Regions from separate parts of the Vreelandella lionensis genome, predicted to be linked through region 1. Evidence: predicted binding sites of a transcription regulator. Region 1 holds the regulator's gene; the other holds the start of a gene.

What was found. Region 1 encodes FNR, which switches genes on or off when oxygen is low (the NO sensors DNR and NnrR bind a similar motif). Its sites were predicted from a motif close to TTGATNTANATCAA; they were not measured.
Region 2: a site for FNR is predicted at 2,162-2,175, ahead of ACIGG6_RS05025 (OmpW family protein). Genes of this name have one in related genera too.

Annotation. Positions count from the first base shown of each region.
Region 1 is NZ_JBITWC010000016.1:23,014-27,435, reverse strand. Features, by position in the region: gene ACIGG6_RS11245 (3'-5' exonuclease family protein) at 1-192, shown strand, start outside; gene ttcA (tRNA 2-thiocytidine(32) synthetase TtcA) at 268-1,179, shown strand; gene fnr (fumarate/nitrate reduction transcriptional regulator Fnr) at 1,166-1,918, opposite strand; gene hemN (oxygen-independent coproporphyrinogen III oxidase) at 1,976-3,403, opposite strand; gene ACIGG6_RS11225 (sulfite exporter TauE/SafE family protein) at 3,580-4,275, opposite strand; gene ccoS (cbb3-type cytochrome oxidase assembly protein CcoS) at 4,272-4,422, opposite strand, start outside.
Region 2 is NZ_JBITWC010000006.1:36,367-40,788, reverse strand. Features, by position in the region: gene putA (bifunctional proline dehydrogenase/L-glutamate gamma-semialdehyde dehydrogenase PutA) at 1-238, shown strand, start outside; gene putP (sodium/proline symporter PutP) at 538-2,028, shown strand; gene ACIGG6_RS05025 (OmpW family protein) at 2,268-2,894, shown strand; gene ACIGG6_RS05020 (YqcC family protein) at 2,982-3,314, opposite strand; gene ACIGG6_RS05015 (DUF3549 family protein) at 3,600-4,422, shown strand, end outside.

The DNA.
Region 1 (4,422 bases):
GTGGATATTGCCAAGCTGCACGGGCGTCAGCTACGGCGGCTGCATCCTCATATCGAAGCCAGCAGCCGCCTTGGTGATGCGCTTACCCGATGGAAACTACCCCCGTTAACCTGGCCCAGCGTGGTCAGTGAAGCCACCGCCAGCGCGTTGCTGTATCTGCGTCTTCAGCGCGAGATAGCGTTAACTGCCTAGGGTTTGTATTGGGTAGAGCTTCGTAGTGTTGTTAGAATATGCGCTGCTCCTTCACCCATCGGCAGTGCGACGATCATGTTACAACCTGACTACTTTGACCCCACTTCGTCAGACAGCGCGTCTGACGAGCCCCTTGTCCAGCAGCATGAGCTGCAGGATGCCAAGCAGAAGCGTGAATTCAACAAGTTGCAGAAACGCCTGCGGCGCGAAGTGGGGAACGCCATCATCGATTACAACATGATCGAAGAAGGTGACCGAGTCATGGTGTGTCTCTCTGGTGGTAAAGATAGCTATACGATGCTGGAGATTCTGCGCAACCTACAGCGCAACGCACCGGTTAATTTTTCCCTGGTAGCGGTCAATATGGATCAGAAGCAGCCAGGTTTCCCAGAACACGTGCTGCCCCAGTACCTGGATAAGCAAGGCGTGGAGTATCACATTCTGGAGCGTGATACCTACTCGGTGGTGAAGGAGAAAACCCCGGAAGGTAAAACCACCTGCGCGCTTTGCTCAAGGCTGCGGCGTGGTTCATTGTATGGCTTTGCCGATGAGATTGGGGCCAACAAAATTGCTTTGGGCCACCACCGGGAAGATATCCTGGAGACGCTGTTTCTCAATATGTTCTTTAGCGGCACCTTAAAAGCCATGCCACCGAAGCTGCTCTCGGATGATGGTAAAAACATTGTGATTCGCCCGCTGGCCTACTGCAAAGAGGCGGATATTGCGGAGTTTTCGAGGCTGATGGAGTTTCCGATCATTCCCTGCAACCTGTGCGGCTCTCAGCCCAATATGCAGCGCCAGGTTGTCAAAGAGATGCTGGCGGAGTGGGATAAAAAACACCCCGGCCGGTTGGAGAGTATGTTCAAAGCGGTGACCAATGTTGCCCCTTCGCAGCTTGCCGACCGTGAGCTGTTTGATTTTGCCGGTCTGGAAGCGAAGCAGGCCGCATTGATGGAAGGGCGCATTCAGGCGTTTAACGTGAGTTAACCGCCTGGGCTTCCTCTTCAGCCAGGGTGATGAGGCGCTGCATATCCAAAATATTGACCTCGCGCCCGGAGACGGCCACTACGTTTTGCTGCTGAAAGCGGCTAAGAATACGGCTAACCGTCTCCACCGCGAGGCCTAGATAGTTGCCCATATCTGCCCGTGACATGGAAAGCCGGAAGCTAAAGGGGGAGTAGCCCCGGCGCCGAAAACGGTCAGAAAGTGTAATCAAAAAGCTGGCCAGCCGCTGATCGGCAGTTTTGCGTGACAGTAAACGCATCATCCGCCGGTCGTCTCGTAGCTCCTTGCTCATGCTGCGGTAAAGCTGGCCGCGCAGTTCGGGCAGCTCCTCGGAGAGCGAGTCCAAACGGTCAAACGGAATTTCGCATACCGTGGTGGTTTCCAGGGCAATCACGGTGCCGGGGTAGTGCTCTTCGTCAATCCCATCCAGACCCACCAGCTCGCTGGGTAGAAAGAAATTGGTGAGCTGGTCGTTGCCATTCCCTTCGCTAGTCACCTGCTTCAAGCTGCCAGAGCGCACCGCGTAAACGCTGGTGAAAGGATCTCCTTGGCGAAACAGCGGCTCGCCTTTTTTCAACGGCGAGCGGCGGCGGATAATCGCATCGAACTGGCTCATATCCTCAAGTTCTAGGGCAAGCGGTAGGCACAGCGAGCTTAGGCTACAGGTTTGGCAGCGCGCCTCTTGCAGCAGTGAACGTCGTTGGCTGGCAGGATATGACATGTGGTGCTCCCTTTTTATTAGCCATCATAGGCGCAGGGGGTAGGTGTCTCAATACGCTTATAAAATCTTCGAGTAGCGTTGGTTGCCCTGGTGTTGCAGGTGATTATCGAAGGCCATGGCTAAGTGCCGAATCAACAGCCGTCCGGTGGGCGTAGCTTGTAAATAGAGGCCTTGGCGCACTAGCAGGCCATCCTGCTCGGCGGTTTTCAACCGTTCAAGAGCGGTTGAAAAGTAGTCAGCGGCATTTATCTGCCAACGCTTGCCTATTGCTTCAAGGTCAATGGCCATATCGCACATTAAGCGCTCAATCACCTCTCTGCGCATTAGGTCATCCTTATTTAAGCGTAACCCTTTTACGGTCGCTAGCCTACCTTCATCTAAGGCAGCTTCATAGTGGGACAGCTGAGTGGGGTTTTGTGCGTAAACGTCGTCTACCCGAGAAATAGCCGACACCCCCAAACCAATCAAGTCGCACTGGGAATGGCTTGAGTAGCCCTGGAAGTTGCGCTGCAGCGTACCGTGGCGCTGTGCCTGAGCCAAGCTGTCCTCTGGGCGAGCAAAGTGATCCATACCAATATGTACATAGCCTGCTTGGGTCAGCATCTCAATAGTGGTACGCAAAATAGCCAGTTTTTCATCCGCGCTGGGCAGGTCGGCTTCATTAATACGCCGCTGGGGCGCAAAGCGGGTCGGCATATGGGCATAGTTAAAGACCGACAGCCGTGCCGGGCTCAGCTCAATCACTTGGCTTAGGGTATCAGCGAAGCTTTGCTCGGTTTGAAAGGGCAGGCCATAAATTAAATCGAGGTTGAGCGAGCGAAAACCAAGCCGGTGCGCCTCATCCATCAAGGTTTCAGTGAGCACCCGTGGCTGCACGCGATTAATCGCTGCCTGCACCTGTGGGTTGAGATCCTGAACGCCCAGGCTTAAGCGATTAAAGCCCAGCGACTGCAGGTGGCGCAGGGTAAAGACATCCGCTTCGCGTGGGTCAATTTCAATAGCGTAGTCGCGGTCCGGTGCGCTCGATAAGCCAAACCGTGCATCCAGGCGGTCTATTAAATCGCTCATCTGCGCCAGGGTTAAGAAAGTCGGCGTGCCGCCGCCCCAATGCAGCTGCTGCACTGGCCGCTTTGTATCAAGATGCCGGGAGGTCAGCACCATTTCTCGATCCAGCCGAGACAAGTAGGGCTCGGCGAGGGCTGTATTTTTCGTGGCGATTTTATTGCACGCGCAGTAAAAACAGATTTTGCGACAAAAGGGCACATGAACATAAAGCGAGAGCGGCTTTTGGCTGGCATTGCTGCGCTCAAGCGCCTGGGTCATATCGTCAGCGGTGAACTGGTCGTGAAACGAGAGTGCTGTAGGGTATGAGGTGTAGCGAGGGCCGCTGGTGTCGTAGCGGCGTATCAGGGCGTCATCCCAGGCGGTGGCCTCAACCGCTGCAGAAATAGGGTGAGCGAGAGCAGCAGTGGCATGAACGGGCATAAGGAGCGCTCCTAAGTAGCAGGGCAAAGCAAGAACCGACCAACATAAGCGACGAGCTTCGCAGCTCGAACGCGTGTTGGAATGCTACGTCAGCGTAGAAGGGAAAGCGTTGAGCTATATCAAGCGATAGGATGTTTGTATTGAGTATTGTCTAGAGGAGTTTGATGGGTAAGCTCTTAATGCCCGGCATGGGGCGTCAGCGCCCAAAGCTGCCACAGGGCAAAACCGATAATCGTCAGCGCGGCAAGGCTACGGGTCGCCGGGTGACGAATTAACTGGCTGAGCTGGCGGGCGGCCAGACCCGTGGCTAACAGGGCAGGCAGCGTTCCCAGGCCGAAGGCCCCCATCAATAGCGCCCCTTGTAGCGGGTCGGCAATGGCCAAGCTCCAGGCGAGCATCGAGTACACCAGCCCACAAGGCAGCCAGCCCCACAGGGCACCGAGCGCAAAGGCTTGTGGCAGGTGAACCACGGGCATCAAGCGCCGCCCAACAGGTTCGATGACGCGCCATAGTCGACGCCCCACGGCCTCGACTTTTAACAACCCTTTCCACCAGTTGGCGATGTATAGCGCCATCAAGATTAGCATCACCGCCGCGATGACCTGCAGCGCGATACGCGCCTGAGGTGACAGCGATACCAAGGTGCCGAGCGCGGCCACCAAGGCCCCTGCCGTCATATAGCTCAGGATACGGCCCGTGTTATAGCTGAGCAGTAATCCCCCCATGCGAGCTGGGTGGCGCATGCTGGGCGGCACGGCGAAGGTCAGGGCGCTCATGATGCCGCCGCACATGCCAATGCAGTGAGCACCGCCCATCAGGCCAAACACAAACGCCGCCATCAACGGCGGCAGGTCAAGTCCGGTAGGGTTCATGGCGGTGGCTCGCGATCACGGGGTGGCTTAGCGGCTTTTTTGCGTTCGGCGCGCTGCTCGGGGGTGAAGTCGTTCTCATCATCATCGAACAGGATGCGGTGAGCGGGGCCTTCTAAGTCGTCGAACTGGTCATTCTTTACGGCCCAG
Region 2 (4,422 bases), on a different contig from region 1:
CGAATCCTTTGCCGCTGAAATAGCGCAGAAAATTCGGGTAGGCAATGTGTACATCAACCGTAATATCATCGGCGCTGTTGTTGGTGTTCAGCCGTTTGGTGGCCAAGGGCTGTCAGGTACTGGCCCTAAAGCAGGCGGGCCGCACTATTTGCAGCGCTTTGTGACCGAAAAAACGATTACTAATAACACCGCCGCCCTGGGTGGCAACGCGTCGCTTCTGGCGCTAGGCGATGAGTGAACGGCTCATCAATACTACTAACCTGAACTCCTGAAAAGGAACCGTCTCATGGTTGACAATAATAGAGCGATTGCCTTCACATTCGTGGCCCCTCAAGGCCGTGTGCTGGGCATAGGGAACATTGCACATAAACGTAGCCATAACCTCTCTAATGACATCCCTAGCGGTTACTCGCTAGGGTCAGCGACTTGAGTACGAAAAGGGGTTAACAACAACAAGACTGCGCGGCGGCCAACGTTACTTGGTCGGCGCAGGCACCTGTCGGAGCTAGCTCCGTCCTGATGAATTGGAGATATTTTATGGATATTGGCGTTTGGGTCAGCCTTTTTGCCTACTTTGCGCTCATGATTGCCATCGGCGTTTATGCTATGCGCAAATCGACATCTACGTCTGAGGATTACATGCTGGGTGGCCGTACCCTCAGCCCTAAAGTAGCCGCCCTGTCGGCTGGCGCGTCGGATATGAGCGGCTGGCTGCTACTGGGTTTACCAGGGGCGATGTTCGTCTCTGGCTTGGGTTCGGCCTGGATCGGGATTGGCCTATTTGTGGGCGCACTCTTTAACTGGATTTTGGTCGCGCCGCGCCTTCGTGAACAGACAGTTCACTATGGTAACGCGATTACCATTCCAGCCTTCCTAGCCAACCGTTTCCCCACTCGGGCGCTGTCGCTGAGAACGGTCTCCGCTATCGTCATCGTGATTTTCTTCGCCGTTTACACTGCTTCTGGCTTGGTCGCAGGCGGTAAGCTGTTTGAGAGCGCCTTTGCTGGCGTTATCAACATCGGCGGTATGAGCGACTACGCGGTGGGTGTGGTAATCACGCTGGGCGTGGTGCTGGCCTATACCGTGGTTGGCGGCTTTTTGGCCGTGAGCATGACGGACTTTGTGCAAGGCTGCATCATGATGCTGGCTTTGGTCATCATGCCTGCAGTAGTACTGTTTGGTGAAGGCGGTGGTGGCTTTACTCAAGCCTCACAGACCCTCAATGAAGTTGATCCCACGCTGCTGTCGTGGACTGAAGGGTTGACGTTCATTGGTTGGCTCTCTGCCGTTACTTGGGGCCTGGGCTATTTTGGTCAGCCGCATATTATCGTGCGCTTTATGGCTATCCGTACGCTGAAAGATGTTCCGATTGCCCGCAACATCGGCATGAGCTGGATGGCTATTTCCCTGATCGGTGCGGTCTCTCTCGGCATCTTTGGTCGCGCCTATGCGGTTCGCAATGGGATGGAAGTCCAAGACCCGGAAACGATCTTTATCATCCTGGCTGAGTTGCTGTTCCATCCGCTGATCACCGGCTTCCTCTACGCGGCCCTGCTTGCTGCTGTTATGAGTACTATTTCTAGCCAGCTGCTGGTGTCATCTTCATCACTGACCGAGGACTTCTATCGCCTGTTCCTGCGTAAAGAAGCTACAGACAAAGAGTGTGTAGCCGTAGGTCGTGTCAGTGTTGTGCTAGTGGGTCTGATCGCAGCCGTGATTGCCTCTGACCCGAACTCGCAAGTGCTGGGGCTGGTGAGTAACGCTTGGGCAGGTTTTGGTGCCGCCTTTGGCCCGCTGATTATTCTGTCGCTGATGTGGTCGCGTACAAACGGCGCAGGTGCTATCGCCGGTATGGTGGTGGGTGCTGCCACGGTTATGATCTGGATTGCGCTGGGCTGGAACGGCTCCTTCATGGGTGGCCCTGGCGTTTACGAGATCATCCCGGGCTTTATCGCTTCTTTCATTGCCATCCTGGCAGTAAGCAGCATGACCGCCGATGCTGGCGAGTATCAGCATATTGAACGCTAAACGAGCGTAACGTCGCTTAATTAGCCTAAGGCTTAACGGGTTGAAGTTAACCCGTTAAGCCTCCTCTTTTTTAGCCCCTTCCCCCTTCAGATATTTACCTTGCTAGGCGCTGAACTTATCAGTTCACAGCTCTTTGCCCTAGGTCAATAACGCTCCCTCGTTGGCTCGATACACTGGCTGTATGGTTTACGACAACTTTAAACCACTCACCCATCATGTTATCGGTCAGGAGCGACGCTATGCGCCATTTATCACTGCCTACCCTACTCGCCACTGGGCTTGCCGCTGCCATCTTAGCAGTTAGCAGCCAAGCCGTTGCCTATGGCGCTGGCGATTTCTTTACCCGCGTTGGCGTTGCCAACGTCGCGCCGAAAAGCGACAACGGCTCGCTTGCAGGTGGTGCCTTCGCGGTCGATGTTCAGGATAAAACCGACTTCGCTTTCACCCTGGGCTACCGTTTCCACGACAAGATGGGCGTGGAGCTGCTGGCTGCGCTCCCTTTCGAGCATGACATTGAACTCAACGGTGACAACCTAGCATCAACAAAGCACCTGCCGCCCACTCTAACGCTACAGTATTACCCACTGGGTGGTAGCGACTCTCAAGTACAGCCCTACGTGGGTGCGGGTATTAACTACACGCGCTTCTCCGATGAGAGCCTCGCCATTGGCGAGCTTGAGCTAGACGACTCATGGGGCGCGGCCGCTCAAGTGGGTGTTGATCTGCTCATTGATGACCACTGGGCACTCAACGCTGCTGCCTGGTACTTAGACATCGACACCGACGCCTCTATTAATGGCGCAGGTGCGGGTACCGTCGAGATTGACCCCATGGTGGTCATGGCAGGCTTGAGCTACCGCTTCTAGCTTCTAGCTCCCACCTTCGCTAACACGTAAAAAATGCCCAGAGCTTGCGCTCTGGGCATTGCTATTTGGTCTGCCTTACTCGCGTGGTTAATTCTCTGTGACCAGCTTGTCGACACGCTCCACCGCTTTCACTACCAATAGCTGATCGCTTGCTCTTACCTTCTCCTGCATTAAATACGCCGCCACCGCTGGAGCGACTTCACACTTGGCGGGCATGGCAGCCCCGGCATCAATGAGTGCATTTAAGCGGGCAACAAAGACATAGCGCACCCACTGGGGCAGCGACATGGTATCAATACAAAAAGGCTGCTGACTGGCAAAAGCGGCCGCATCTGGGGTGGGCGTGCGCCACAGATTAGCGGCCTTCATGGCGGCTTCAAGCTCAAGAAGCGCGGTTTGAAGCTGTTGATGGACGCTCATAAACACCTTATGGGTTGGTCATATTTAGCCACCATTATCCCAACTCTGTGGGTAAGTTGCCACTCACAGGCGTGCTCAATGGAGTTATTCACCGATTCACAGAAAACCTGCAAGAGGCTGTGGATAAACTATGGAAAGGTGTCGCCACCGCTAGTCTCACGCGGCTTACGCAAAGTTGCTCATTTTTTAACCACTTAGATGATAAAGCATGGATAAATCAGCGGTTGCGGCTGACAGTGGCAGAACAGCAAGGTAGAGTGCAAGCTTGAAATGCGGAAGGATGTCATGCAGCCAATTAACACCCTTGATGAGTTTTTTACGCGCAGCGGCGCAGAAGTGTCGCTTTACCATATGGGTCGCCGGGTAACGGCTTGCCCAAGGGAAGCGTTACGCGCTTTTGAAAATGCTGAGCAAGCTTGGCCAGAGCCTTGGCAGGGCCAGGCGCGCCTGGCCATTGTCTTTCGCCTAGGAGCGATGGAGGAGCCTGCTATCTGGTTTCTAGCGCTGCCGCTAGATGAACAGGGTATGTTGTCGCCCGCTCAGCGCGATGGCTTTATTAACCGCCTACTGGAAACCCTGGGCCGCAATGCCGCAGCGTCTGACCCGAATGCGCTCAACGCTGCAGAAACAGCAGACGTAGACCATTTAATGAAGGATAATCCCCTGGCCTTTACGCCTGATATTACCTTCCAGGCCATGCTCAATGCCCGGGCTACCTATGCCAGTGGCCTACCTGCAAGCCAGCACTTAGAGCCTGTAGAAGCCTATTTAAGTGGCCAACAGACGATTGATTGGCAAGCCCTGGGACTACAAGGCATCGCCGATTATGTAGTACGTTTGGATACACCAACGGCAGATGCCCTAGCGCTACGTATTCCTCAACTGCCGGTGAGCGTTATTCATTCGCTCTGCTACTGCCTTGAGCATCAGCCACTGTCTGAAGCGCTCATTGATGCGTTGCGGACACGAGGCGAGCAGGCGGCCAGCAGCGGCGATTTAGAAACGCTCTGCGCCTGCGTACGTAGCGTGGGTAGCTCAGCGCCGGCTTTTGCAGGCGACTGGTATACCAACCTGCTAAACGATAGCGCGGCCTGCGGCCCCGACCTGA